Linked DNA regions of Filimonas lacunae. The protein of the gene in region 1 interacts with the protein of each later gene in a pairwise test. Links are inferred from orthologs where the notes say so. Each region holds a gene or a part of one and is shown in the gene's direction. Other genes may lie near its edges.

Evidence for each region.
Region 2: the proteins of uvrA (region 1) and uvrB interact in binary tests that used the Escherichia coli proteins (3 or more experiments, as listed by UniProt). The link is inferred for Filimonas lacunae from one-to-one orthologs.

Annotation. Positions count from the first base shown.
Region 1 is NZ_AP017422.1:5,907,622-5,923,252, reverse strand. The notes cover bases 7,862-11,382. They hold uvrA (excinuclease ABC subunit UvrA), read left to right. Parts: upstream 7,862-8,260; coding sequence 8,261-11,182; downstream 11,183-11,382. Other genes in these bases: FLA_RS23280 (GNAT family N-acetyltransferase), read right to left, coding at 11,244-11,382; FLA_RS23290 (OmpA family protein), read right to left, coding at 7,862-8,095. Outside these bases: FLA_RS23320 (alpha-L-fucosidase), read left to right, coding at 1-1,285; FLA_RS23315 (glycoside hydrolase family 35 protein), read left to right, coding at 1,295-3,163; FLA_RS23310 (glycoside hydrolase family 125 protein), read left to right, coding at 3,175-4,593; FLA_RS23305 (sialidase family protein), read left to right, coding at 4,606-5,646; FLA_RS23300 (OsmC family protein), read left to right, coding at 5,686-6,123; FLA_RS23295 (trans-sulfuration enzyme family protein), read left to right, coding at 6,166-7,335; more of FLA_RS23290, read right to left, coding at 7,430-7,861; more of FLA_RS23280, read right to left, coding at 11,383-11,693; FLA_RS23275 (alpha/beta hydrolase), read right to left, coding at 11,693-12,559; FLA_RS23270 (replication-associated recombination protein A), read right to left, coding at 12,594-13,862; FLA_RS23265 (PadR family transcriptional regulator), read left to right, coding at 13,924-14,286; FLA_RS23260 (hypothetical protein), read left to right, coding at 14,289-15,005; FLA_RS23255 (hypothetical protein), read right to left, coding at 14,988-15,497; FLA_RS23250 (transglutaminase family protein), read right to left, coding at 15,544-15,631. UniProt on the Escherichia coli protein: The UvrABC repair system catalyzes the recognition and processing of DNA lesions. UvrA is an ATPase and a DNA-binding protein. A damage recognition complex composed of 2 UvrA and 2 UvrB subunits scans DNA for abnormalities.
Region 2 is NZ_AP017422.1:7,094,012-7,109,082, forward strand. What follows is about bases 6,295-9,255. They hold uvrB (excinuclease ABC subunit UvrB), read left to right. Parts: upstream 6,295-6,735; coding sequence 6,736-8,775; downstream 8,776-9,255. Other genes in these bases: rpiA (ribose-5-phosphate isomerase RpiA), read right to left, coding at 6,295-6,616; FLA_RS28060 (ParA family protein), read left to right, coding at 8,801-9,255. Outside these bases: FLA_RS28020 (regulatory protein RecX), read left to right, coding at 1-66; FLA_RS28025 (iron-containing alcohol dehydrogenase family protein), read left to right, coding at 100-1,179; recombinase RecA, read left to right, coding at 1,410-2,453; FLA_RS28035 (Crp/Fnr family transcriptional regulator), read left to right, coding at 2,550-3,128; FLA_RS28040 (methylglyoxal synthase), read left to right, coding at 3,242-3,658; FLA_RS28045 (transferrin receptor-like dimerization domain-containing protein), read left to right, coding at 3,672-5,915; more of rpiA, read right to left, coding at 5,921-6,294; more of FLA_RS28060, read left to right, coding at 9,256-9,538; FLA_RS28065 (AsmA family protein), read left to right, coding at 9,554-12,019; FLA_RS28070 (DsbA family oxidoreductase), read left to right, coding at 12,059-12,760; FLA_RS28075 (HYC_CC_PP family protein), read left to right, coding at 12,850-13,245; FLA_RS28080 (heavy-metal-associated domain-containing protein), read left to right, coding at 13,363-13,701; FLA_RS28085 (heavy-metal-associated domain-containing protein), read left to right, coding at 13,729-14,268; FLA_RS28090 (hypothetical protein), read left to right, coding at 14,281-15,071. UniProt on the Escherichia coli protein: The UvrABC repair system catalyzes the recognition and processing of DNA lesions. A damage recognition complex composed of 2 UvrA and 2 UvrB subunits scans DNA for abnormalities.

The DNA of each region.
Region 1 (15,631 bases):
CTATACGGGGTTGGAATGGGGAAATGGCGATGAAAGCGCTGCTATATTTAACCCCACTGCGTTGAATGCCCTGCAGTGGGCTACTACATTGAAAAAAGCGGGTTTTAAAGGCATGATACTTACCTGCAAACATCATGATGGTTTTTGCTTATGGCCCAGTAAGTATACCGAGCATTCTGTAAAACAAAGCCCCTGGAAAAATGGCAAAGGCGATGTGGTGCGGGAAGCAGCAGATGCCTGTAAGAAAGCCGGGATTCAATTTGGGGTGTACCTCTCTCCCTGGGATAGAAACCGGGCAGATTACGGACAGCCTTCTTATGTACAATATTACCGTAATCAATTACAGGAACTGTTTACGCAATACGGGCCTTTGTTTGAAATGTGGTTTGATGGTGCGAATGGCGGTAAAGGGTATTATGGTGGTGCCAATGAAGTACGGAAGATTGATCGTTCTACTTATTACGATTGGCCAGGCACTTTGAAACTGGTAAGAGGAATGCAACCCAATGTGTTGTTTTTTAGCGATGCCGGCCCCGATTTGCGTTGGTGCGGTAACGAAAATGGCACCGCAGGGCTTACTAACTGGAATACCATTAGTACAGATACTTTATATGCTGGTAAAGCAGGTGTAGAGCATTTGCTGAATACAGGATCGGCCGATGGCAAACAATGGGTGCCTTCGGAAGTAGACGTATCTATCCGTAACGGATGGTTTTATCATGCAACCGAAGATTCGCTGGTGAAAAACCCGGAACGCTTATTTGAGTTATATCTTACTACAGTAGGGCGTGGCAGTACTTTATTATTGAATATCCCCCCGGATAAAAGAGGGTTGTTTCATGAGAATGATGTGAAGGCGTTGCAAGGCTTTCGGCGTTTGCTGAACAAAGCATTTGGAAACAACCTGGCATTGCATGCAAAGGCCACAGCTTCCAATGTACGCGGGAATGCGGCGGCTTACGCAGCTGCAAATGTTACAGACGGTAAAGAAAATACCTATTGGGCGGCCGACGATAGCGTAACTACAGCAGATGTAGCTATTAACTTACCCGCAGTTAAAACCGTAGCATACATTCTTGTACAGGAATACATTCAGCTGGGGCAGCGTGTGAAATCGTTTGCTGTAGACGTATGGGCCAATGGTCAATGGCAGCAGGTGGCAGAAGGCACTACCATAGGGTATAAACGCATTTGCAAAATAGCGCCTGTTAGCACTGGCAAAATAAGAGTACGCATTACGGCGGCAAAAGCTTGCCCCGTTATTTCTAATGTAGCGGTTTATTAAAGTATGCATATGAAAAAGCAATGGCTGGTAGTGATGATGCTAGTGATAACTGCACAGATCACTTATGCGCAGGGTAAACATCAGTTTGATATTAAGGATGGTAACTTTTTATATGACGGTAAGCCGGTGCAAATTCATTCCGGTGAAATGCACTATGCCCGTGTGCCAAAAGAATACTGGCGTCATCGCCTGCAAATGATGAAGGCAATGGGGTTAAATGCAGTAGCTACCTATGTATTCTGGAATTATCATAACACAGCGCCTGGTGTGTGGGATTTTACTTCTGATAATAAGAACATGGCTGAATTTATAAAGCTGGCACAGCAGGAAGGTTTATGGGTGATTTTACGTCCCGGGCCTTATGCCTGTGCAGAGTGGGAGTTTGGTGGCTACCCCTGGTGGTTGCAACAAAATAAGCAACTGGTGGTGCGCGCCAACAACCAGCCTTTTTTAGACTCCTGCAAACAATATATTCAACAGCTGGCTGCACAGGTAAAACCTTTGCTGGTAACCAATGGTGGCCCCATTATTATGGTACAGGCTGAGAATGAGTTTGGTTCTTACGTAGCACAGCGAAAAGATATTCCGGTAGAGGAACATAAAAAATATAGCGCTGCCATTAAGCAAATGTTATTACAGGCAGGAGTGAATGTGCCGCTTTTTACTTCTGATGGAAGCTGGCTGTTTGATGGCGGTGCCTTACCGGGCGTGTTGCCCACTGCCAACGGAGAAGGTAATGTGGATAATCTGAAAAAAGCAGTAGATAAATACCATGATGGCAAAGGCCCTTATATGGTGGCGGAGTTTTATCCCGGTTGGTTAGACCACTGGGGAGAAAAATTTACCCGTATAGATGCAGGCCAGATCGCTACACAAACAGAAACGTATTTAAAAAATGGGGTAAGCTTTAATTTTTACATGATACATGGCGGCACCAATTTTGGGTTTACGGCTGGTGCTAACTACAATGAGGAACATGATATTCAGCCGGATATTACCAGCTACGATTATGATGCTCCTATTAGTGAAGCCGGTTGGGTAACCGCTAAGTATACTGCTTTACGCGAGCTGATGAAAAAATATGTACAATACCCGGTACCGGAAGTGCCGGCGGCTATTCCAGTAAAAGCATTGCCTGCGATTGCTTTGCATGCTGCACAGGATGTGTTAGGCTGGAAAAACAAATTGAAACCGGTAGTGAGCGATACGGTGCTATCGTTTGAAAATCTGCAACAGGGCAGTGGATATGTATTGTACAGTAAAAAGTTTACACAGCCTGTGCGTGGAGTATTGAAAGTGCCCGGTTTACGTGATTATGCTACTGTGTATGTAGATGGTAAAAGAGTAGGTGTGTTAAACAGGATTACGCAAACCTATGAGTGCGCGGTAGATATTCCTTTTAACAGCACACTGGATATATTGGTAGAGAATATGGGTAGGATTAATTACGGAGCGCAGATAACGGAGAATACAAAAGGGATTATAGCGCCCATTACCATTGATGATTTTGTGATCACCGGTAACTGGGAAATGTATAAAATGCCTTTTGATAAAGCGCCGACGACGGGGCCGGCTACGATAAAAAATAAAGCAGGCCGCCCTGTGTTGTATACTGGAGAATTTGACCTAAGTTCAACCGCGGATACGTTTTTGGATATGAGCAAATGGGGGAAGGGAATTGTGTTTGTGAATGGCCATAACCTGGGTCGTTATTGGCAAACAGGTCCCCAGCTTACTTTATATGTGCCCGGCTGCTGGTTGCAAAAGGGCAAAAACCAGGTAACTGTATTTGAGCAATTAAATGATACCCTGCAAACTTCGCTAACCAGTACCGCTATACCTGTGCTGGAACAACTACAAGAGTCAGAACAAAATTAACTTAAGCCCAGATGAAAAGAAGCGAGTTTATTAAAGCAACAGGTGTATTAAGTGCAGGCATGCTATTGGGAAAAATATCCCTGGCGGCTGGCATCAATGCATTTCCTACTGTACGGGTGCCTTATGCCCGCAGAAAGTTTCATAGCAAGAACATTGAAGCTGTAATTGAAGAGTTCAGGAAGAATGTGGCAGACAGGGAAACGGGCTGGTTGTTTGAAAACTGTTTTCCCAATACCCTGGATACGACCGTGTTTCATGAAACGCACAATGGCAAGCCCGATACCTATGTTATTACAGGAGATATTGACGCTATGTGGTTACGTGACAGCACTGCCCAGGTTTGGCCTTACTTACAATTTGTAAAAGGCGACAAACCTTTACAGCAAATGATAGCAGGGGTAATTCACCGCCAGGTAAAGTGTATTTTAAAAGACCCTTATGCCAATGCCTTTTATAAAGATGCCAATAAGATCAGTGAGTGGAAAGATGATATCACCAACATGCAGCCTGGAGTGCATGAAAGAAAATGGGAGATAGATTCATTATGTTATCCTATACGGCTGGCTTATCATTACTGGAAGAAAACAGGAGATGATTCTATTTTTACCACCGATTGGGTGCAAAGTATACGCGCTACCTTTGAAACTTTTAAAGAACAGCAACGTAAATTTTATCCCGGTTCTTATTCGTTTCAACGCAAAACAGAAAAGGCTACCGATACTATGCCGCCCGGTGGTTATGGCTATCCCGTAAAGCCTGTAGGTTTAATTTGTTCGGCCTTTCGCCCCAGTGATGATGCCACTATTTATTCCTTCCTGGTGCCTTCCAATTTTTTTGCGGTGGAAAGCCTGAAGCAGGCCGCCATTGTTATGCGCCAGTTGTTTAAGGATATATCGTTAGCTGTGCAGTTAGATGTGCTGGCCGAAGAAGTGTTAGCAGCGTTAAAAAAGTATGCGATTATTCAGCATCCGCAATACGGCAGAATATATGCTTATGAAGTAAACGGCTTTGGCAGTTTTAACCTGATGGATGATGCCAATGTGCCAAGCCTGGTTTCACTGCCTTACCTGGGGGCAGTGAGTGTAACCGATCCGGTATATATCAATACCCGTAAAATGTTGTTATCTACCAATAACCCTTATTTCTTTAAAGGCATTGCCGGCGAAGGAATAGGCGGGCCACACGTAGGGCCGGATATGATATGGCCATTGGGTATTATTATGCGTGGTTTAACCAGCACCAGCGACACCGAAATAAAAGAGTGCCTGGTAACCCTGAAAGCCACACATGCTGGTACCGGTTTTATGCATGAAACGTTTCATAAAGATGATGCCTCTAATTATACCCGTTCGTGGTTTGCATGGGCTAATACATTGTATGGGGAGTTTTTATGGAAAACCTATAAAGAGAAGCCACATTTGTTAGCGTAACACGCAAAGGATATGAACAGGATAATATGGGTAATGCTTTGCCTGGGTTGGTGCTGGAAGGCGCAGGCACAGACGGTGCCCGGTGCTACTGCACAGGCGTTGGTGAATGAAGTGATTGTGGATAAGCCACCGTATGCTGCCAGCCATGCTTCCACTATAGAAGCATTACCCGGTAAAAGATTAATAGCGGCGTGGTTTGCCGGGCCTTATGAATCGAGCCCTGAAGTGTGTGTCTGGACAGCCATTTATCAGAATGGTAAATGGCAGGCCCCTAAGCAAGTGGCAGATGGTATTATCAATGATACATTGCGTTATCCTTGCTGGAACCCTGTTTTGTTCCGCAGCCAAACTGGAAGACTCTTCCTGTATTATAAAATAGGCAAGAATCCCAGGGAATGGTGGGGAATGGTTCGTTATTCGGATAATAATGGGCAAAGCTGGTCTGCTGCCCAAAAGTTACCCAGCGGCATGTTAGGGCCTATTAAAAATAAACCGGTGCAACTGGCTAATGGCACTATTCTTCATCCATCAAGCACCGAAAGCCTGGATGAAAAGGAATGGCATATCCATGTAGAACAAACCGATAAAAACGGGAATCACTGGAAGAAAGTGGCTATTTACTGTGACACTTTTGGCGTAATTCAGCCCAGTATATTGATACATGGGAAAGACAGCTTACAAATGCTTTGCAGAAGCCGTCAAAACAGGATTGTGCAAACATGGTCAACGAACAATGGCGCCAGCTGGGAGCCGTTGACTGTTACGGAACTGCCTAATCCCAACTCGGGGAGTGATGCAGTAACGCTTTGTAATGGCAGTTATGCGCTGGTATATAACCCTTTACTGAAAGGGAAGGACTGGTATAACGGACGTAACCGGCTTTACTTGGCTACATCGCCAGACGGCATTCACTGGAATGATGTATATGTGCTTGAAAATGAGAAAGATGGCGAATTTAGCTACCCCGCCATTATACAAACTCCCGATGGTTTATTACATATTACCTACACCTGGAACCGCAGGAACATCAAACATGTAGTGGTGAAGTTGTAACCCCCCGTTGTACTATCTTTGCATTTCAAATTTATGGCTATGCCTATTATGCAAGTAACTCGTACAGAAGGGGATTATGGTTTTACCGCAACTGATGCCAACAATCATTCGTTGCGCATGGACATTCCGGTTGACAAGGGAGGTTTAGGCAACGGTTTCAGACCCATGCAGGTACTGCTGGCTGGTTTAGGCGGTTGCAGTGCAGTGGATGTGGTTTCTATTCTGAAAAAACAGCGCCAGGATCTGCAGGATATATCTATTAGTGTAGATGGTGAGCGCGAACCCGGCAAAGAGCCTTCTTTATGGCAAAATGCTTCACTGGTTTTTGAACTAAAGGGTAATATAGACGAGGTGAAAGCTTACCGCGCGGTGGAATTATCTATTGATAAATATTGTTCTGTTGCAGAAACATTACGCCAGGCCGGTGCTAAACTGGAGTGGAAAGTGGTGGTGAACGGCAAAACCGTTACCGTGTAACGCTATTCAATCGTTTTTTCTCATTTATATACATAATTTATAATGCCTTACCATCCTATAACGAAAGCTATCCGCACGCAAACGCCTACTACGGACGAAATGGAGCATAGCACTCCTTTATTTCTTACCAGTAGTTTCCGGTTTGATAGTGCAGAAGATATGGCCGATGCTTTCAATGAAGTAAACGATCATAACATTTATACGCGCTTTAGTAATCCTACCGTACAGGAGTTTACTAATAAAATGTGCGCATTGGAAGGTGCAGAAGACGGTTTTTCCTGCGCCAGCGGTATGGCTGCTATTTTTGGCACCTTTATGACCTTTTTGCAAAGTGGCGACCATATTCTAAGCTGTGCTTCCATATTTGGTTCTACACACACTTTATTAACCAAGTACATGCCTAAATGGGGCATTGATTACTCTTATGGTTCGGTAAATGATGTAGACAGCTGGGAATCGTTAATTAAGCCTAACACCAAAATGATTTACCTGGAAACCCCTACCAACCCAGGGTTGGATGTGGTGGATATGGAAGCTGTTGGTAAACTGGCTAAGAAGCACAATCTGATGTTTGTAGTAGACAACTGTTTTGCTACGCCTATTTTACAACGTCCTATTGAATTTGGCGCAGACCTGGTGATACATTCTGCTACTAAATGGTTAGATGGACAGGGACGCGTGTTAGGTGGTATTGTAGTTGGTAAAAAAGAATTGATTCGCGAAATATACCTGTTTTGCCGTAACACCGGGCCTTCTATGTCGCCTTTTAATGCCTGGGTGTTAACCAAAAGCCTGGAGACATTAGACGTGCGTATTCAGCGTCATTGCGATAATGCGGAAGCCTTAGCTAAAAAGCTGGAAGGCCATGCAAAAATCAATACACTGAAATATCCTTTTATGCCTTCACATCCTGCCTATGCCATTGCGAAAAAGCAAATGAGCAGAGGTGGTTGCTTAGTGAACTTTGAAGTAAAAGGTGGTTTGGATGCAGGACGTAAGTTTATGAACGCATTAAAGATGATAACACTTACTTCCAACCTGGGCGATAGCAGATCTATTGCTTCACATCCGGCTTCTACTACACACTCTAAATTGAGTGCAGCAGATCAGCTGTCGGTAGGCATCACGCCTGGTATGATTCGTTTGTCTGTGGGTCTGGAGCATGTGGATGATATTGCGGCAGATGTTTTACAGGCTTTAGAACAGTGCTAATAACGCAAGAGCTTACTATTATTGCAAGCTTATAAAATAAAACGGGCCGTATTCAATAGAATACGGCCCGTTTGTTATTTACAGCAAGCTGTTATTAGTTACCCTTTTGGGCATCTGATTTCATTTTATCATTGGCAGTGATCAAAAACTCCACACGGCGGTTTTGAGCGCGGCCATCTTCTGTGTCGTTGGAATACTTGGGTGCAGTTAAACCAAAGCCACGGGTGGTTACCCGAGAGCTGGAAATGCCATTTGATTTAATATAGCTGGCAACAGATTCCGCACGCTGATTAGACAGTTTTTCATTGTACTCGGCAGTGCCTTTGTTGTCTGTATGGCCCTGTACTTCCACGTTAGTGTCGGGGTATTTGTTTAATACAGTAATCAACTGGCTTAAACTGGAACGGGAAGCATCGGTAAGGCTATAGCTGTCGAAGCCAAACAGAATTTTACTGCTAAACTCAACGGTAATGCCCTCTTCTACACGTTCTACTTTGGCATTAGGAACTTCATTTTTAATGTCTGCTGCCTGTTTGTCCATTTTACGGCCAATGATAGCACCAGCAGTGCCACCAACAGCAGCACCTATAATAGTTCCAAGTGCGGTATTACCTGACACTTTGCCAATAATTGCACCGGCAGCTGCACCGCCACCAGTGCCTATTGCGGCGCCCTTTTGAGTATTATTCCATGTTTTACATGACGATAATAACAGGGATGCAGCAATAACGGCGGTTAACGATAACTGAAGGATTTTCATATATCAACTGTATTTTAGATTAGATAAGTACCCTGCCAATTACTGTGCCATTGTTGTATGTGTCAGTTGTAACTGGTTGATTAGGAACATGCAAAAGCTTTCCATCTGAATAAACAAAAAGCTAACAGACTTTGTTCTACCTTCGGAAACCTGAAGAATTGTGTTATGGCAGCTACGAAAAAGGCATTACCTGTAAAAGAGGCAGAAAAAGAGGAGTTTATAGATGTATTTGGAGCGCGGGAGCATAACCTGAAGAACATAGATATTCATATTCCCAAGAACAAGATGGTGGTGTTTACCGGTGTAAGTGGCAGTGGCAAATCGTCTCTGGCATTTGATACTATTTACAACGAAGGACAGCGCCGGTATATGGAAAGCTTTAGTGCTTATGCCCGCCAGTTTATGGGGGATATGGAAAGGCCTGATGTAGATAAGATACTAGGCTTAAGCCCGGTGATATCTATTGAGCAAAAGACCACCAACAAAAACCCACGTTCAACAGTAGGTACTATTACTGAATTATACGATTTCCTCCGTTTGTTATATGCGCGTATTGGTGAAGCATACAGCTACAACACGGGTAAAAAAATGACCAAGTTTAGCGAAGAGGAGATCGTTGACAATATTTTCAAAAAGTTTAAGGGCAAAAAAATCACCTTACTGGCTCCCCTGATCAGAGGTAGAAAAGGGCATTACCGGGAGTTGTTTGAAGATATTCGCAAAAAAGGCTTTGTGAAGGTTCGGGTAGATGGCGAAGTGCTGGATATTACGCCACGCATGCAGCTGGATCGCTATAAGATTCATGATATTGAAGTGGTGATAGACCGTATGCAGGTGACAGACGATATGAAAGTTCGTTTGAGCCAAAGCGTACAGCAAACGTTGAAAACCGGTAAAGACCTGATGTTTTTGCTGGTGAACGGCGGCACCAAGGAAGACTTGCTGGTGCAATATTCCAAGCAACTGATGTGCGAAGATACCGGCATCAGCTATGAAGAGCCTTCGCCCAATGCTTTCTCGTTTAACTCGCCTTACGGCGCCTGTCCTACCTGTAAAGGTTTGGGTAGTGTGTACTCTATAAGCATGGATGCTATTATACCGGACAATACTAAAAACATACGGGAAGGTGGTATTGCGCCGTTGGGGGAAGAAAGGGAAGCTTCTATGTTTAAAACAGTAGCACAGATAGCCCGCCGACATAAAATAAGCCTGGATAAGCCGATCAAAGATATACCAGCCAAAAGCCTGAATGTTATTTTATATGGCAAAGAAGAGGTAGATGCAGAAGATATGGCAGCTTATGACGAAGCGGCATCCAGCACACCTTATGAGGGCGAGTTTGAAGGTATCATTCCCATGATTAAAAGATGGTTTGCCGGAAGCAGCGAAAGCACCCGTGAATGGGCCGAGAAATTTATGGAGCTGCAAACCTGCCCTACCTGTGAGGGAACCCGGTTGAAGAAAGAAAGCCTGTGGTTTAAAGTAGATAAAAAGAATATCTCAGAGCTCAGTGAACTGAACCTGGACAAACTGATGGTTTGGTTTGCAGATATTGAAAAAAGATTGTCTGATAAGCAGAATACTATTTCCAAGGATATTCTGAAAGAAATCAGAGAGCGTTTGCAGTTTTTGCTGGATGTGGGCCTGACGTATTTAACACTGAATCGATCGTCACGTACTTTAAGCGGCGGTGAATCACAGCGTATACGACTGGCTACACAGATAGGATCGCAGCTGCAAGGTATTACCTACATATTAGATGAGCCTTCTATTGGCCTGCATCAACGCGATAACCACCAGTTGATTGAAGCCTTACGCAACCTGCGTAATATAGGCAACAGCGTACTGGTTGTAGAGCATGATAAAGATATTATGTTGGCTGCTGATCACCTGGTAGATATCGGGCCACGCGCCGGTAAACATGGCGGACGTGTAGTGGCGGCAGGTACACCGGAAGAAGTGTTGCAATCCGCTTCTGACACAGCTTTATACCTGAATGGTAAAAAAGGCATACAAGTACCGGCAGAAAGAAGACCTGGCAATGGAAAAACTTTAGAGCTGAAAGGTGCCACCGGCAACAATCTGAAAAATGTATCGGTACAAATTCCATTAGGCAAACTGGTGCTGATAACCGGCGTAAGTGGTAGTGGCAAAAGCACCTTAATTAATGAAACTTTATATCCTATTTTATCAAGGCATTGTTATAACAGCCGAATAGCACCTCTGCCCTATAAAAGTATAAAGGGCTTAGAGCATATTGATAAAGTCATTGAAATAGATCAGTCGCCTATCGGGCGTACACCACGTAGCAACCCAGCTACGTATTGTGGTTTCTTTACAGAAATAAGAACACTGTTCTCTGCCATACCAGAAGCCAAAATTCGCGGTTATAATGCCGGCCGTTTTTCTTTTAATGTAAAAGGAGGACGTTGCGAGGTATGTGAAGGTGGTGGTATGCGTGTAATTGAAATGAACTTTTTGCCGGATGTATATGTGCATTGTGAAAAATGTAATGGCAAACGCTATAACAGGGAAACGTTGGAAATACGTTACAAAGGCAAATCGATCAGTGATGTACTGGATATGACCGTAGATGAAGCCTGCGAGTTTTTCCAGGCGGTACCTTTTCTCTATCGTAAAATTAAAGTACTGAGTGATGTAGGATTAGGTTATATAACGCTGGGGCAAAGCGCCGTTACCTTAAGTGGTGGTGAAGCGCAGCGTGTGAAGCTGGCAACAGAACTGGCTAAAAAAGATACTGGTAAAACTTTTTATATACTGGATGAACCTACCACCGGTTTACACTTTCAGGATATTCAACACCTGCTGGATGTGTTAAACAAATTGGTGGAAAGAGGTAACAGTGTGTTGGTGATTGAACACAACCTGGATGTGATAAAAGTGGCAGACCATGTGATTGACCTCGGACCGGAAGGAGGGGATGGCGGAGGACGCATTTTATTTGAAGGCACTCCCGAAGAAATGATCAAAAATAAAGAAAGCCATACTGCGCGGTTTTTGAAAATAGAACTGGAAAGCAGTATACCACCTGTTGCAGCTAAAGCAACAAGTAAAAAGAAGAAATAAAGCGTAAGAGCGGATATTTTATAATGGCCCCGGGAAGTCAGATTCTTTTCGGGGCCATTTTTTATGTGTGCTTAAGCATGTGTATGTGGTCTATGCCATCTTCATCGTATACTTCACCTATACGTTCAAAACCGAACGAGCCGTAAAATTTTTCGAGATACAATTGTGCACCTATCTGGATATTGGCCTTGCCAAACAATTCATAGCACAGTTCAATAGCAGCAGCTACCAATTGCTGACCAGAGCCGGTGCCACGATAAGCCGGACTGCTTACAATACGGCCTATGGACATTTCGGTGTAGGATATACCGGGAGGTACCAGTCTAGCACAGGCTACGAGGTTGTTGCCATCCCATAAAAGCAGGTGATGGCATTCCTGGTCTTTATTATCCATATCCAGGAATACACAATTCTGTTCCACCACAAACACCTCACTGCGTAAACGAAGCAGGGCATATAACTCCTGCAACGTTAATTCAGTAAAATGCTTACACACAGCACTAAAGTTCATTATTGTACATTTTTTTTAATAAAGGCAATGGCTCTATTATAAGTATCCAGCAGGTTGCTGCCGGTCCAGCCATGTTTTTCACCTGGGTATTCTTTATAATCATTGATGACTCCTTTGCTGTCCAGCTCTGCTTTTAATGCAACGCTTTGGCTGATAGGCACAACATCATCGGCTGTGCCATGGAAAATAATAGTAGGAGGAGACTGTGCGGTTACATGTTGAATAGGGCTGGCAGCTACATAGTTAGCCGGAGCAGTAGCAGGCGTGCCGCCTAACCACACAGAAAGGAGTTGTGCGTAATAAATGTCACTATTAGCTAAGGCAGTAATATCGGTAGGGCCAAATAAATCAACCACTGCTTTTACATTGCCTTTGCTATTGTAGTTGTAAGCATGCAGTAAGGAAAGATGTGCGCCGGCGCTGGCACCAATTAATACTATTTTATTGGTGTTAATATGATACTCAGCCCCTTTGCTGATGATATAATCGATAGCGCTGTTGATATCATTAACAGGAGCGGGCCACAGGTTGGTGGCGGGTAATGCTGCTAACCGGTAGTTGATATTGAAAATAGCATAATCGCTTAACTGTGGGCGTAAAAACAATACTGCCGAATCCAGCTCAGTTTTATCGCCGGATGTCCAGGCGCCACCGTGAACCAATACCATTATTTTGGTAGCAGAATCAGTTCTGCCGGCTGGCAGATATATATCCAGCTTTTGAGCGCTATTGTCGCCGTAGCTTACATCTTTAGCTGTTTTTTCAACGGAAGCGTCGTCAGTTGGTGTGGCATCGTCCTTTTTACAGGATAGGGTTAACAGCACAGCGGCTGCAAAGGTGGCCAGGTATACCCGGTAATTCTTCATTGTTGTAGATATTGGTTTATGTTAACTGTTTGCATTAATAACCGTATTTATCTTTCCACTTTGCTTTTAAAAACCGGCGTAATTCTTCTTCACGGGCGTTTTGACCCGGTTCGTAAAAAGCAGTACCACTTAACATTTCTGGTAAATATTCCTGTTCGGCAAAACTGCCTTCAAAAGAATGCGCGTATTTGTAACCCTTGCCATAGTCAAGGTTCTTCATCAGTTTAGTAGGCGCATTTCTGATATGCAATGGTACGGGTAAATCGCCATATTGCTGTACTGCCTGCAAAGCAGCGCCAATAGCTGCATAAGATGCATTGCTTTTAGCGGAAGAAGCCAGATAGGTAGCACATTGCGATAAAATAATCCTGGCTTCGGGGTAACCGATTTTAGTAACTGCATCAAACGTGGCATTGGCAAGTAATAAAGCATTGGCATTGGCATTGCCAATATCTTCACTGGCAAAAATGAGCATGCGGCGGGCAATAAACTTCACGTCTTCGCCACCTTCAATCATACGTGCCAGCCAGTATACAGCCCCGTTAGGGTCACTGCCGCGCATACTTTTAATAAACGCGGAAATAATATCATAGTGCTGTTCACCCTTTTTATCGTACAGTGCTATGCGCTTTTGGGCAATATCCATTACCAGCTTATCGGTAATAACCAGTTTCTGATCAGTTACAGAAGCCTGCACCACCAGTTCAAACAGGTTTAACAGTTTGCGTGCATCACCACCGGAGATATTAATTAAAGCAGTTGTTTCCTGTAGTTCAATATCGTATTGCTGAAGATACTCATCTTTTTGCATGGCCTGATGCAACAGTTGCACCAATGCCTCTTCGCTTAGTGCTTTCAGCACATACACCTGGCAACGGCTTAGCAAGGCCGCATTTACTTCAAACGATGGGTTTTCGGTGGTAGCACCTATTAAAGTAATAGTGCCTTTTTCTACAGCACCCAGCAAAGCATCCTGCTGGCCTTTATTAAAGCGGTGAATTTCATCAATAAACAAAATTGCGCGTGATTGCGCCTTGGCTACCTCTATTACTTCGCGCACATCTTTTACGCCACTGCTAATGGCACTGAGCTGGTAAAAAGGAAGTTGAAGGGTATGAGCCACAATATTGGCAATAGTGGTTTTGCCTACGCCGGGTGGCCCCCATAATAGCATAGAGGGAATTAAGCCTTTGTCAATAGCATTTCGCAGAATGCTGCCTTTACCTGTAAGATGTTCCTGCCCCACAAGATCGTCCAGGTTTTCCGGACGTAGTCGTTCTGCCAACGGTATAGCGCTGTTCATGAAGGCAAAATACTTAATTCTTTAGCAAAATGGAAGAAAAAATATGATACCTAAGAAACTTATGTATTGGCATATTGGGTATATTTATGATATGGATAAACGTGCGTTGTATAAGGGATGCCTGGAACCCGTTTTGCTGCAACTGCTTCACGATCATGGACGTATGTATGGTTATGAAATAACGCAGAAGGTAAAGGAATTAACGCGGGGCGAGCTGGTGATTACAGAAGGTGCCTTATATCCATTGCTGCACCGGTTGGAAGCAGAAGGCATTTTACAGGTAGAAATGGAACCTATAGGCAACCGCATGCGCAAATATTATTCATTGACACAAACAGGTAACCAGCAAAAAGCTGTGGCAGCGGAAGAGCTGCAAACTTTTGTGCAAACACTACAAATGTTGCTGCAACCCAAAACAATATAATTATGCTTACCGAAGAACAGATTAAAAGATTAGAGGTGTATTGCCATAAAAAAGGAATACGCTATTACGATTTGCAAACCGAACTGGTAGATCATATGGCTACCGCCATAGAAACAGAATGCGAGCAACACCCGGAAGAAACCTTTGATGTGGTGGCCAACAGAATTGCTCCTGTATTTGCGGCAGAGTGGCCAAAACTGGTAAAAGAAACCAGACGGCAACTGGTGAAGGAGTATTTACGTTTAACGGTGCAAAGCTTTTTAGAATACTTCACCTGGCCTAAAATATCATTGACTGTATTGCTGATAACGGCGGCCGTATTAGGTGAAAAGTATATGAATATTCATAAGTTCCCGGGGCTTTTAATGCAGATATTGGTATTGGTAGGATACTCGTTCGCCTTTACCAAAAGGGGTAAAGTGGTGAAACAAAATGTAAAGGAATACAAAACGCCATTGTTATGTATGGCCGTATTAGCTAATATACATATACTGATAGGTGGTGTGCCAGTTTGGTATTTAAGCATGAATGTATATTCATGGCTTACACCGGATGATTACTCGCCCTTCCTGTTCTCATTATCCGTTTACCTGGCGCCACTGGCTATTTTAATAATGCTGTCATGGAGAAAGGTGTACACAGATATTCATGATAGGATACGTAAAAACTATAGTGGAGCATTCAGAACTCCTTCAACTGCATCAGTTGTCCATGTCTGATTCTTCGGATACGTTTTTCAAATGTTCCAGGTATTTGCGCAACAGGGAAATGGTCCAGATAACATGGGTTAATAATAAAACGCAAATGCTCATTAAGCCAATGCCTATATTTTTTACAGTTTGGATAGTGATTTTATTCTGTAACTCGGCGGGCATTTGTACTTCTACTGCTTCTTTTAATGGAGTAGGGTGTGTGTAGGCGCTGAATGCACTAAAAAACCAGATGGCAGAAACAATGCTGGTTACAATGGCATTTACCTGTAACCAGTCTTTTTGTTTTTTAGTAAAAACAGTGCGTTGAACAAACGCTTTTATAAAGAACTTATTGGCAAACCACGCATATAACACAATACTCAATAACAGAAAGGCAGGTAGGGCAAGAAGCAGGTTGGAAAATACCGCTGGCAACACCATAAACAGAAGTATCGCCAGAAACATGCTGAACATGTTTACGAGCACAGACACCAGGCGATAAACGATTAAACCTTTCATGATAACACTGATTAAGGGCTGCAAGTTGCATTATTTTTCTGTAATACTATTGCTGAACACTTAATCCGTCGGACACTTCCTGATCGTTCTCCTGTTGGTGGGTGTTTACATTGTTCATGTCTTCGAATACATGC
Region 2 (15,071 bases), 1.2 Mb from region 1 along the record:
GAATTGCCGCTGGCTCAAAAAGCGGTAAAAGGTTGCCGTGAGGGTAACGATCCGGTAAATGATTAAACATATTACCTTCGCTGTTCTAATAAACTAGCTATGGCACAGTTTCGAAACTTTAGAATGGTAAACTACGTGGTATACGGCAGAGGTTCGTTTAACCAATTAGACGATATCCTGTCACCACAGCGCAAGGGCGATGCGCCGATGATTTTTTTCGTAGATGAATTTTTCAGAGATAACCAGGCTTTTCTTTCCCGTATTCCTTTACGCGGAAAAGATAAAGTAGTAATAATAGATGTAGAACACGAGCCTAAAACTTCGGGTGTTGACAAACTGCGTGATGAATTAAAAGCAGAGTTTGGTGAAGTAAGTGGTATTATAGGTATTGGTGGTGGTTCTGTAATGGACACTGCTAAAGCTGTTGCATTGATGATGACCAACCCCGGTTCGTCAGTTGATTACCAGGGGTGGGATCTGGTAAAAGTGCCAGGTGTGTACAAAGCGGGTATTCCTACCATTGCCGGTACCGGTGCGGAAGTAAGCCGTACTTGTGTGCTTACTGGTCCTACCCGTAAATTGGGTATGAATTCTGACTTTACCACTTTCGATCAGATTGTACTGGATCCGGAATTATGCAAAACCGTTCCTGACAACCAGCGTTTTTACACAGCTATGGATTGCTTTATCCATTGTGTGGAATCGTTAAACGGAACTTACCTCAACGCTTTTAGCCAGAGCTATGGCGAAAAAGCCCAGGTATTGTGTGAAGAAGTGTTCCTGGACAAAGACCAGTGGGATGACGAGTGTGACGAGAAACTGGTAATGGCTTCTTATGCCGGTGGTATGAGCATTGCCTACAGCCAGGTGGGCGTGGCACACGCAGTAAGTTATGGCCTGGCCTACGTGTTGGGTACCAAACATGGTATTGGTAACTGTATTGTATTTGACAAACTAGAAGAATATTATCCCGAAGGCGTTGAGAAATTCAAACGCATGGTGGAGAAGCATAAAATAGAAATTCCGCAGGGAATTACTAAAGGACTTACTGAAGAGCAGTTTGAAAGCATGATCTCTGTATCGTTGGGTATGAAGCCTTTATGGGAGAATGCCTTGGGTAAAGACTGGGAAAAAATAATGACCCGCGAAAAATTACGCGCTTTATACGAGCGTTTATAATTCATTACCAACATTTTAGTGAATAAAACGACCAGCGGTAAACAGCAGGAATTTTTACTCCTTTTGTTTGCCGCTTTTTATTTTTTATCCTGTAAACTTTAGCATTACTTACTATACGTGCCAAAAAAATTGGATAAAAAACTAAATAAGTTAGTGTTGATAATAAAATTATTGTACTTTTATGGCGTTGTTACATTTGACAAACGAAAACACACTAAAACATACTTACTATGTCTAATGCAGATAAACTGAAAGCGCTGAAATTAACAATTGACAAAATTGACAAGGATTTTGGAAAGGGCAGCGTAATGATGATGAATGAGCGTACTGATAAGCAACTGGAAGTAGTTTCTACCGGTTCTATTGGTTTAGATATTGCGCTTGGCGTAGGCGGTTTACCTAAGGGAAGAATTATTGAAATATATGGCCCTGAATCTTCTGGTAAAACCACTTTATCTACACACGTAATTGCGGAAGCACAGAAAAAAGGTGGCATCTGCGCTATTATAGATGCGGAACATGCTTTTGACAGCGCTTATGCCAGAAAACTTGGCGTTGATGTAGACAGCCTGTTAATTTCCCAGCCCGATTATGGTGAGCAGGCGCTGGAAATTGCCGATCGTTTAATTTTATCCGGTGCATTGGATGTAGTAGTAATTGATTCTGTTGCGGCGTTGGTTCCTAAAGGGGAACTGGAAGGCGAAATGGGCGACAGCAAAATGGGCTTACAGGCGCGTTTGATGTCTCAGGCGCTGCGTAAGTTAACCGCTACCATCAGCAAAACAGGTACGGTATGTATATTCATTAACCAGTTGCGTGAAAAAATCGGTGTTATGTTCGGTAACCCCGAAACTACTACCGGTGGTAACGCGCTTAAGTTCTACGCTTCTGTAAGGTTGGATATCCGTCGTTCTACTCAAATTAAAGATGGCGATGAAGCAGTAGGTAACCGCGTTAAAGTAAAAGTGGTTAAAAACAAAGTAGCTCCTCCATTCCGTAGCACCGAGTTCGATATCATCTTTGGTGAAGGTATCAGCAAAGTAGGCGAAATCATCGACATGGGTGTTGAGCTGGGTATTGTTCAAAAAAGTGGTAGCTGGTTCAGCTACGAAAGCAATAAGTTAGGCCAGGGTCGTGATGCTGTGAAGCAGTTAATGCACGATAATCCAGAGCTGGCTGCAGAAATCGAAGGGAAAATAAGAGCCAAAGTGGCACAGGCCGCAGCTGGCATAGCAGAAGTAAAACCTGCTGTTGCTGAATCTGCAGAAGCCTAATCCATGGCGGTTGCCAAGTATATGTTTGGGGGTTTAGTAAGTATGAGCCATCCCGGGTCTCCGGGATGGCTATTTTATTTTTACCTTTAACGGGTTATGTACGAACAACTTCGCCAGAACATTACCCGAAAAGTTTCTCTTACCAACAGTGAATTTGAACAAATCGAAGCTGTGGTAAAACCGCTTTCTATCCGAAAGAAATCGCGTGTACTTACGGCCGGCGAAATATGTAACTACACCATTTTTGTAAACAAGGGCTGCCTGCGGTCGTTTTCTGTTAATTCCAAAGGGGTTGAATCTATTGTGCAGTTTGCTTTTGAAGATAACTGGATCAGCGATTTGTACAGTTATGTTTCAGAAGCGCCTTCGCTTCTACATATAGAAAGCGTGGAGGATTGTGACTTGTTACTGCTTTATAAAGAAGACATGGAAAACCTCTTCAACAAAATTCCTATGCTGGAACGTTGGAAGCGGTTATTACTACAAAATGCCTACGTGGCTGTACAGCGCAGGCTCAACTCCTCCCTTAGTGTTACTGCCGAAGAGCGGTATGCCGAATTACTTCATTCCCATCCGGATATTGCCAATCGTGTACCCCTTATTCATATTGCTTCTTACCTCGGTATTACGCCTGAAAGCCTTAGCCGTATCAGGCGGCAGTTACTGACTAAATAGCTCAAAATCCAATGCAGCTTTACTGCAATTTGAAGCAGATGTTACTATGTGGAAATATCTTATTATTGCGTATGCCGAAAATTAAAAAACTAGCAATCAACAAAAGGATTGCCATGGTTGCGCATGATAACAGGAAAGCAGATTTGATAGAATGGGCTACTGCCAATAAAGAGCATTTGGCGCAGCATGATTTAATAGCTACAGGTACAACAGGTAAATTGCTGGAACAAATGCTGGGCGTACCGGTAAAGCGGGTACTAAGTGGTCCGCTGGGCGGTGACCAGCAGCTGGGGGCAATGATTGCAACGGGCGATATAGATGTAATGATCTTTTTCTGGGATCCGATGGAAGCGCAGCCGCACGATAGTGATGTAAAAGCATTGCTTCGTTTAGGAGTTGCCTGGAACATTCCTATGGCCATGGATAGGGCCACGGCAGATTTTCTTATGACCTCTCCTTACATGAAAAGTGAATATGAGGCTGATGTGCCTGATTACACGGGTTATTTATCGAGGGGCATTCACACCTAAATCTCAGCATAAAATGAAACCCACAATTGTTACCGGTGCAATGGCAGGTTTACTACTGATGAGTAGTGCAGCTTTAGCACAATCCAATACCAAACCGTTGGCAGGTTTTACCGAAAAAGCCAGCCAGACACAACTGCAAAACGAAGCGAGGTTCGACCAGCTGATCAGTGCAGATAATATTGGCAAAACCATTTACGAATTTTCTGCCCGTCCGCATCATATAGGTTCTGCTGCAGGTAAAGCAGTGGCCGGGAAAGTAGCGGCCCGGTTTAAGGAGTACGGTTTTACTGTCAATATTGAAACCTTCCAGGTTTTGTTTCCCACACCCAAAGTGCGTGAACTGGAATTAACCTATCCCACCAAATACAAAGCAGTACTGAAAGAGCTGGCTGTAAAAGAAGATCCCAGTTCATCACAGGAAGGGCAATTGCCTACTTATAATGCCTGGGGTGCAGATGGGGATGTGAATGGAGAACTGGTGTTTGTAAACTATGGGCTGCCTTCTGACTATGAACAGCTGGAAAAGCTGGGCATTGATGTGAACGGCAAAATTGTAATAGCCAAATATGGCCGGTCCTGGCGTGGCATTAAACCTAAAATAGCGCAGGAACATGGCGCTATAGGTTGTATCATTTACTCCGATCCCAAAGATGATGGGTATTACCAGGGCGAGGTGTATCCAAAAGGTGCTTTCAAAAATGAATATGGTGTGCAGCGTGGTTCGGTAATGGATATGGTAGTGTATCCCGGCGACCCGCTTACTCCTAATATCGCTTCTACAGAAAATGCGCCCAGGCTGGAAAGATCTAAAGCAGCCAACTTATTAAAAATACCGGTACTGCCTATCAGCTATCACGATGCTAAACCTTTATTGGAAGCATTGGGTGGCCCTGTGGCTCCGGAAGATTGGCGTGGTGCTTTGCCTATTACCTATCATGTAGGTCCGGGCAGCGCCAAAGTGCATTTACATGTAGAATGCGAATGGAAGCAAACACCCTGTTATGATGTTATTGCTACTATGCAGGGAGAGGCTTATCCTGATGAATGGGTAATAAGAGGTAACCACCACGATGCCTGGGTAAATGGTGCTGCTGATCCGGTTAGTGGCCTGGCTGCTTTGCTGGAAGAAGCAAAAGCTATTGGACAACTGGTGAAACAAGGCTGGAAACCACAACGCACCCTGGTGTATTGTGCATGGGATGGAGAAGAGCCGGGTTTAATGGGTTCCACCGAATGGGTAGAAGCACACGCGGATGAACTGGAACAAAAGGCAGTTATTTATATCAACACCGATGGCAATGGTCGCGGCTTTTTACAGGCTGGCGGTTCACATGCCCTGGAGCCTTTAATGGATGATATTGCCAAAGCAGTGATTGATCCACAAACCAAAGTAAGTGTTTACGAACGTAGAAAGGCAAATGATATTATTAAAGCATCTACCCTTATTGCCCGTAAAGATGCGTTGGCTAAAAGATCACTCAGTTTAAGTGCGCTGGGTTCAGGTTCTGATTATACTTCTTTTCTGCAGCATGTGGGTGTGCCCAGTTTAAACCTGGAGTTTGGTGGAGAAGATGATGGCGGAGAGTATCATTCTATTTATGATTCCTACAGCAACTATGTACGTTTTAAAGATTCTGGCTTTTTATATGGAGCAGCGTTGGCACAAACTGCGGGTCGTGTAGCGTTGAGAATGGCAAATGCAGAAATCCTGCCTTTTAATTTCCGTACATTATATACAACCGTAAACGGATATGTTACCGATCTAATGAGCCAGGTAGAACAGATGCGGGAAGCTACCAATGTAGAAAACCAGATACTACGTGGTCGTGCTTATAAACTGGCAGCTGATCCTAAAACGTTGAGTATTGCGCCAAAGCCAAAGGAGGAATTGCCTTATATGGATTTTTCGCCTTTGCAAAACGCCATGCAGGATTTTGATAAAGTAACCCGGCTGGCGGGAGATTCGTTGAGCAGGTTTTTGCTTACCACCAACGATCATGGGCCTATCAATAAATTATTATTCCAGGCAGAGCAACAGTTAATGAATCCGAAGGGATTGCCTAGCCGTCCCTGGTTTAAACATACTTTATATGCTCCCGGATTTTATACGGGCTATGGTGTAAAAACAATGCCGGGTATACGGGAAGCTATAGAACAGCGTAAGTGGAATCAGGCGCAGGAACAAATTAATTTGGCTGCCGATGCCATTCGCCAGCTGGCTGATCATTTATACCTGCTGGCAAAACTGGCGGGCTAACAATATTATGGTAAAGTACTGGTGGTGGTGGTAATGCGCCCATCTGCGTAACCCACCACCGCTATATCTGCCATGTTCGGAAACAATCCAGTTTCTACTACACCGGGTATGTTATGTATAGCTTCATTGAGCTCAGGTGTATCTGTTATCTGCGAGAAGTGGCAATCCAGTATATAGTGGCCATGATCGGACACAAAAGTTTCCCCGTTCTTCTCCCTTAACTCCACCAGCTGACAGCCAAGTTGCTGTATTATTTTCTTCTGTACCTGCTTCCATCCAAATGGAATTACTTCTACAGGCAAGGGAAACCTGCCCAGCACATTCACCATTTTACTTTCATCGGCCAGTATAATCAGTTGGCGCGAAGCAGCGGCTACAATTTTTTCCTGTAATAATGCACCACCTCCTCCTTTAATCAATTGTAAACCGGGGGCTACTTCATCTGCACCATCCAGGGTAAGTACCAACTGGTCTACGTTGTTTAGGTCTACCAGTGAAATACCCAGTTCAGTGGCCAGTGTTTGTGTTTGTCGTGAGGTGGGTACGGCTTTAAAATGCAGGCCTTGCTGCACACGTTTACCCAATTCCTGTAATAACCAGTACACTGTACTGCCCGTGCCGATGCCTATGGTCATGCCCGCTTCTACGTAATCGGCTGCGTATTCAGCAACCCGCTTCTTAATTTCTTCGTGGGAAAACATGTGTTTGATAATGTCTATGTACTTTAAAATTACAATATTCCGGTCAGCCCGCGTTTTTCTGGCACAAAGCTTTTAACATTCTCACAAGTGACATATTCGTAACTTGCTATACGAATATTATGCCTTTTACACTACACGCACCGTACTCTCCCGGTGGAGATCAGCCTTCTGCTATTGCCCAGTTAACAGATGGATTGAATGATGGAGAAATGTATCAAACTTTACTGGGTGTTACCGGTTCAGGTAAAACATATACCATTGCCAATGTTATTGCCAATGTGCAGCGCCCTACACTGGTGCTTACGCACAACAAAACACTGGTGGCACAGCTGTATGGTGAGTTTAAACAGTTTTTTCCTGATAACGCGGTAGGCTATTTTGTAAGCTATTACGATTATTATCAGCCCGAGGCTTACATGCCTGTGAGCGATACTTACATAGAAAAGGATTTAAGCATTAACGAAGAGCTGGACAAACTGCGTTTGCAGGCAACCAGCGAACTGCTCACCGGCCGCCGCGATATTATTGTGGTAGCCAGCGTAAGCTGTATATACGGTATGGGTAACCCTACCGAATTTGAAAACGGAATCATACGCATTCACCGGGGCCAGATGCTGAGCCGGCAGGCTTTTTTGCATAGCCTGGTAAACAGCACCTATACCCGCACACAGATAGAATTTAAGCGTGGCACCTTTCGCGTAAAAGGCGATACGGTGGATATTAACCTGCCGTACAACGACTACGGTTACCGTATTACTTTCTTTGGTGATGAAATTGAAGAGATAGAAAGTATTGATGTAACTACCAGCAAGCGTATTGCCACTGTTGATAATGCAGCTATCTTCCCGGCCAACCTTTACCTGGCGCCGAAAGACATGCAGCAGCAGATCATGTACGAGATACAGGATGAAATGATGGCGCAGGTAGAGTACTACAAATCTGTAGGTAAACTGCTGGAAGCGCAGCGTTTGAAAGAACGGGTGGAATACGACCTGGAAATGATACGGGAACTGGGTTACTGTAATGGTATTGAAAACTATTCCCGCTTTTTCGACCGCCGTAATCCGGGCACACGTCCTTTCTGTTTGCTGGATTATTTCCCGAAAGACTTTTTATGTGTGATAGATGAAAGTCACCAAACCATTCCGCAGATAGCCGGTATGTATGGTGGTGACCGTAGTCGTAAAATGGTGCTGGTAGATTATGGTTTCCGTTTGCCCAGCGCACTGGATAACCGACCGCTTAACTTTCACGAATTTGAAGCGATGACGGGACAAACCATTTATGTAAGTGCCACTCCGGGCGATTTTGAACTGGAACAAACCGGCGGTATGGTTGTAGAGCAAGTGGTAAGACCTACCGGTTTGTTAGATCCACCCATTGAAATACGTCCCAGTGTTAACCAGATTGATGACCTGTTAAACGAAATTGATAAGCGCGTTAAAAAGGGCGACCGTACCCTGGTTACTACGTTAACCAAGCGTATGGCGGAAGAGATGGATAAATACCTGCAACGCATTAATGTAAAATCGAAATATATACACAGCGATGTGGATACGCTGGAACGGGTAGAAATATTACGCCAGTTGCGTTTGGGCGAGATTGATGTGCTGGTGGGTGTAAACCTGTTAAGGGAAGGTCTTGACCTGCCCGAAGTTTCGCTGGTTGCTATATTGGATGCTGATAAAGAGGGTTTTCTTCGTAACGAGCGTTCTTTAACCCAAACGGCGGGTCGTGCGGCCCGTAACGTGGATGGCCTTGTTATCTTTTATGCCGATAAGATGACAGAGAGCATGCAACGTACCATTGACGAAACCAATCGCCGCCGCGAAAAGCAGATTGCTTCCAATATATTAAACGGTGTAACGCCTACAACGGTGAAGAAGTCGATAGAGCAGATTATGAAGCAGACTTCTGTATTGGATATTAAGGGCTACGATACAAAAGATAAATACGCTATACAGCCGGATGAAGATATTGTACACATGGCAGCGGAAGAGCAGGAGGTGTACAAAACCATTCCGCAAGTGGAAAAGGGCATTTCGAAAGTGAAAAAAGAGATGGAAAAAGCAGCACGCGACCTGGATTTCATAGAAGCTGCCCGCTTGCGAGACGAGATGTTCAGGCTTCAGAAAGAGCTGGAAGCGATGAAAAAATAGTATATTCCCTTTTAAAACCGTTACTATGATTTCACTGGCCTTATACAATCTGAAAGGAGGTGTGGGTAAAACTGCTTCTACAGTGAACCTCGCTTACCTGGCAGCGGCAGATGGGTGGAAGACGCTGGTATGGGATCTTGATCCGCAAGGATCTTCTTCTTATTACTTCAACGTAGAATCGGACGTTAAAAATGTAAGCAGGAAACTGCTTACCGACGAAATTTCAATTGCCGATGCGGCTCACGAAACAGCTTACGAAAATTTATGGGTAATCCCGGCCGACCTTTCTGCCCGTAATGCAGATGTGGTGCTGGATGAAATGAAGCAGAGCAAAAAGAAAATCAAAAACCTGCTTAGCAATGTAAAAGGTTTTGATATTGTTTTTCTGGATTGTCCTCCGGGGATTTCCCTGTTACACGATAATGTTTTTCATGCGGCGGACTGGGTGCTGATGCCTAATATACCTACCACACTTTCCATACGTTCTTACGAAACAGTGGTGGATTACTTTACGGAGCATGATCTGGACACGGCTAAGATCAAATGCTTTTTCAGCATGGTGGATCATCGTAAAAACCTGCATCACGAAATTGTACAGACGTTTTATAAAGACAAGATCTTTTTTAAAAACTATATACCCTATCTCAGCGATGTGGAGAAAATGGGTGTGAACCAATTGCCTTTGTTCGATTTTGCCAATAGTAGTTATGCCGCACAGTGTTACCGCGATCTGTGGCAGGAGATAAAAAAGACCATTCGTTAACATACCAATAAACCTATGAAAGAATGGATGCAGCATAAACTGGTAAGGATAAGTGCGCTGATTGTATTAATTATTATCAGCCTTATTGCTGTTATTATCATTATCGCCCAGGTTTATATTTCCTCCCACAAAAGCGAATTACTGCAACGCATCAATTCCCAGCTCAGTGAAGCGCTCAAGGGCGATGTTCATGTGCAAAACCTGGAAGTAAATGCCTGGGGTTATTTTCCTAACATCAACATTGTATTGCAGCAGGTAACTATTACCGATTCGTTGTATCATAAGCCACTGTTGGATGTAAAGGAAGTTTCTACCCGCATTCCTATTATGGCCATTGTGCGTAAAAAGGTAATAGTACGGTATGTAAAACTGTCTGAGGGAACGGTGCATATTTTTACTGATTCCACAGGTTACACCAATAAATATTTGCTGGCTATTAAACAACCCCGCCCCAAAGATTCCACTACCCGCCGGCAGGTGATGATTGAAGAAGTGGCTTTGCAAAACATTACGGCTGTTTCAGAAAACGCGATCAAAAACAAACGTTTTGAAATCGCTTTTAAAAAGCTGGATGCTACCGTGCGTAAAAAGGACACTGTGTATGCCATTGACCTGAGAGAAAATGTGCTGATAAAAGGGTTGGGCTTTAACCTGGAGCGGGGCAGTTATTTTACCAATAAAACACTGGAAGCCCGTTGGAAGCTGGCATATAACACCAACAGCAAAACCTTGTCTTTTCCTGATACCCGTGTAAAAATCGACAACCAACCTTTTAACATCAAAGGATTCTTTGTACTGGGCGATAGCACCCAGTCGCAATTTTCTATAGAAGCCAATACTAAAAAGGTGATGTATCAGCAGGCTGCTTCTATTTTAAACCAACGTATACAACAGCGGCTGGGCATTATCAATTTTGAAAAGCCTTTGAATGTATCGGTCTCATTACAGGGAAAACTCACGGGCGGTCACCGGCCCCGGGTAAATGTATATTGCGAAGTGGCAGATAATGCTCTGATAACACCATTGGCCCGTTTCGATCAATGTTTTTTCACGGCATCTTTTACCAATGCAGTCAGCGATACCCTGCCTTACATAGATGAAAACTCACAGATAGCGCTCAATCATTTTTCAGCGGGCTGGGGCGGTGCTGTGTTTGAAGGGGAGAAGATCATGCTCACCAACCTGGTACACCCGAATCTCTTTTTTGATGTAAAAAGCAGTTGTGCATTGTCGGCGCTGGAAGGCAAAACGGGATTACAAACTCTCCATTTTGTAAACGGCACAGCACAGATATTTTTACAGTATAATGGTCCTGTTGCTATTAACACCAATGTTACCCAATATCTCAGTGGTAAATTAATAGTGAAGGATGGCGCTGTTCAATATGAACCCCGGAATCTTCTGTTTTCACATTGTAACGGGGAAATTGCTTTTTCTCCGGACGACCTTCATACTACCAATATGGAGTGTAACGTAGGTAAAAACCATTTTACGGTTAACCTTCAAGGAAAAGATCTTCGTTCGCTTACGCTGGAAAAGGCCGAACAAAAAGCCAGCTTATTTTGTGAACTGCGTACACCGTTTTTAAACCTGGCCGATTTTCGCACGCTGTTCAGCAAAAAACAGCGACAGGCAAGTTCTGGTGGAAGGCGTATGAAATCCATGTCGCAGGTAGCGGGGAAATTTGATGACCTGTTGGAAAAAGGCACCTTCCATCTAAAAATTGGTGCAGATACCATTGAACTCAATCACTTTACTGCTACCAGCTTAAACGGCGAAGTCGTTTTCAGCAGCGACAGCTGGGATATACAACAGGTAAGTGTAGATCATGCAGGCGGATCTTTGCAAATGCAGGGTACCATCACACAGGATGGCAGCCAGCACGTGGCTTCTACCCGTATTGCTTTAAATAATGTGGATATACGGCGGGCTTTTTATGCTTTCGACAATTTTGGTTTAAAAGGGCTTAGTTCTCAAAACCTGCGGGGACGATTGAGTACCAACGCCAAACTGCGGCTGAACCTGGACAGTAAAGGGGATATTGTATCCAATACTATGAATGGCCTGGTGTATTTTTCTGTCAAAGATGGAGAGCTGATCAAATTTGAACCACTGGAAAATATTAAAAGCTTTGTGTTTCGCGATAAAGACCTTAGCCATGTACAGTTTGCCGAATTGAAAGACAGCCTTATTATCAAAGACAGTGAAATGCGCATCCAGCGTATGGAAATACAATCTACCGTTATGACCCTCTATGTAGAAGGTTTGTACAGTCTGCGGGGAAATACAGATATCAGTATCCAGATTCCGCTGCATAGTTTTTTGTCTACCCCACAGGAAAAACCTAAAAACAAGGGTGCCCATGCTAAAATGGGAGCCAGTATCCACCTCCGCGCCCGGCCCGATTTAAAGGGAAACATCAAAATCGGGCTGGATTTATTCAAAAAATACCGGAAAGAACATAAAAATGATCCTCTGTAAAGAAGCCGTAACTTTGGGTTACTGGTTAAACGTTATTGTATGAAAGTAGAGATATGGAGTGACGTAGCCTGTCCTTTTTGCTATATAGGCAAACGCAGGTTTGAAGAAGCTCTGGAGCAATTTCCACATAAAGATCAATTACAGGTAGAATGGCGCAGTTTTCAACTCAACCCTGATTTGAAAGATGGTGTGTATAAAAACCTTGAAGAATATTTAAGCAAAACCAAGGGCTGGCCGGTAGAGCAGGTGCGCCAGATACAGGAGCGTGTTACCTCCATGGCTGCAGACGCGGGTTTGCATTTCAACATGGAAAACACGGTTTTAGCTAACACCTACCGGGCACATTGCCTCATCCAGATGGCTAAGGCAGCTGGTAAAGGAGATGAAATGGAAGAAATTCTGTTTCGTGCTTACTTTATCGATGGCAAAAACGTGTCGGAAAAAGCCACTTTAACAGAACTGGGAGTAGAAGCGGGGCTGGATAGGGCGGCGGTGAGTGAGATGTTGGAAAAATACACGTATGCCAGCCAGGTGCAGCTGGATGTAATGGAAGCCAAAGCGTTAGGTGTAAACGGGGTACCGTTTTTTGTAATGAACAGGCGTTATGCTGTTTCCGGTGCGCAGGAAAGTGAAGCCTTTTTGCAAATCCTGGAAAAATCATTTGCTGAGTGGCAGCAGCAACCAACCACTCTGGAAGTAAATGAGGGCGAAACCTGCACTACCGACGGCAATTGCGGATAAAATAAATACGAGGTAAACAGGATGTTGCAATTTTTTTAGGAAATTTTATAAATATCATCCGGCAAATCCTGTTTACTTTTGAAAGGATAATGAAAAAGCTCGTAGTAGCCATATTAGCTGTTCTGTACCTGGGAGTTTCTTCCGGCGCTACTTTGCACCTGCATTTTTGCATGGGCAAGTTGCTGGGGGTAAGCCTGGTAGACAACGACAGCCATAAATGCGGTAAATGTGGAATGAAAAAATCCGCTGCGCCTGGCAAAAGCTGCTGCAAAGACGAGCATAAACTGGTAAAACTGGAGAAAGACCACACGGCATCTGCTTTTATAGAATTGATGCAGGCTCCTGTGGTATATCAACCAGTTCACCAATACCACGCAGGTATTACAGCTATTGCTGAACAGCCCGTTTTATTCCCTTCCCCGCATTCTCCTCCGCTTGCCAGCGAGGTTCCTTTGTTTGTACGTAACTGCGTATTTCGTATCTGATACTCATTTTTTATGCATACAGCCATCCTTCCGGTATGGCCAATCCTGTTTGTACCCGTAGCAACAGGTTACCAACAGTGTTCTTATTTCCCATCATTCCATTAAAAAAGTAATTGTATGAAATCAATTAAAATGTTACTGGTAGCCGTTTGTGCTATCCTGACTGTATCTCTGTTTGCCCAGGAAATCAAAACCGTGGTTATTAAAGTAAACGGTGAATGTGGCATGTGCAAAAAGAAAATTGAAACCGCTGCCAAACAACCAGGCGTAACCAAGGCCGACTGGAATAAAGACACAAAGCAACTCACCCTGTCTTACAATCCTGCTAAAGTGAATACCGACTCTGTACAAAAGAAAATTGCAGCAGTAGGTTACGACACTGAAAAATACAAAGCAGACGACAAGGCTTATGGCGAGTTAGATGAGTGTTGCCAGTACGAAAGGAAAAAACAATAAGTCATTACACACGCATAAAAAATGAGTATGAAAAAGTTAGTATTTGCATTTGCCCTGGTAGTGCTGGCCGTTGTGGCTGGTTCTGCCCAGGAAATTACTTCGGTATATGTAAAAGCCAGTGGTCTTACCTGCAGTATGTGCAGTAAAGCCATTTTTAAAGCTTTACAAAAACAGCCTGCTGTGAACACGGTAGAAGCTGATATTGAAAACTCCGGCTACCTGATCACTTTTAAACCCGACGCGGTTATCAGTCTCGATGCTTTAAAAGATGCCGTATTAGACGCCGGTTTTTCTGTGGCTGCCATGGAGGTGAAAGCCAATTTTGCCAACACAGCTATTGAAAACGATTCACATGTAAAAGTGAACAACAGTACGTTCCATTTTATGAAGGTGCAAAACACCACGTTGCAGGGCGAGCAAAAGCTGCTGGTGCTGGACAAAGATTTTTTGCCTGAAAAAGACAGGAAATTGTATGCTTCTGCTACTACAATGACCTGCTTTGAAAGCGGAAAAATGAAAAACGCTTCAGGCCAGCAACAACGCATTTATCATGTAACCATGCAATAAGAAGAAGAACGTATGACAAAATATTTCAAGGCCGGCAGCTTGTGGGCTGGCCTTTTATTTACTGCATGCATCAGCCATGCACAGGAATTGTTTGTGTTTTCCGAGCCGGCCAGTAACATGCCGGCCAAATCGATGGGTGTGCGGCTAACCAGTAATATTATGACCCAGCGCATGACCGGAACACCTGATTATCAACTGCTTCCGGAGGTAATGTTGGGTGTCAACAAAAAATTGATGCTTCACGGCGAGGGATATGTAAGTAATAGCAATGGCACCACCCGGGTAGAAGGTGGTGGGGTTTACGCCAAATACCGTTTTTACACCACTGATAATATGTATCGCCATTTTCGGCTGGCTGCTTTTGGCAGGGCAGGCAGTTCCGGGGTAAGCCGCGTGAAGGAAGAAATTGAAACCAACGGCTTACAAAAAGGTTATGAGCTAGGGTTTATAGCTACCCAATTATTGCACAAACAGGCCATTTCGGCCAGTGTCAGTTTCGAACAGGTGGTGGGCAACAGCCGTCAAACCGGTTTTCCGGGTGAGGCCATGAATTATTCACTGTCTACCGGCAGGCTGCTTTATCCATCCAGCTATACCCATTACGGTCAGTTGAATTTTAACCTGATGGTAGAATTATTGGGCCAACACAGTTTGAATAATAATAAATCGTTCCTGGACATCGCTCCGGCCATACAGTTTATCATTAATAGCCAAACCCGGATAGATGTAGGTTACCGTCAGCAATTATACAGCACATTAAGCCGTTATTCGGCCAATAGCTTTTTAATCCGTTTCGAGCATAC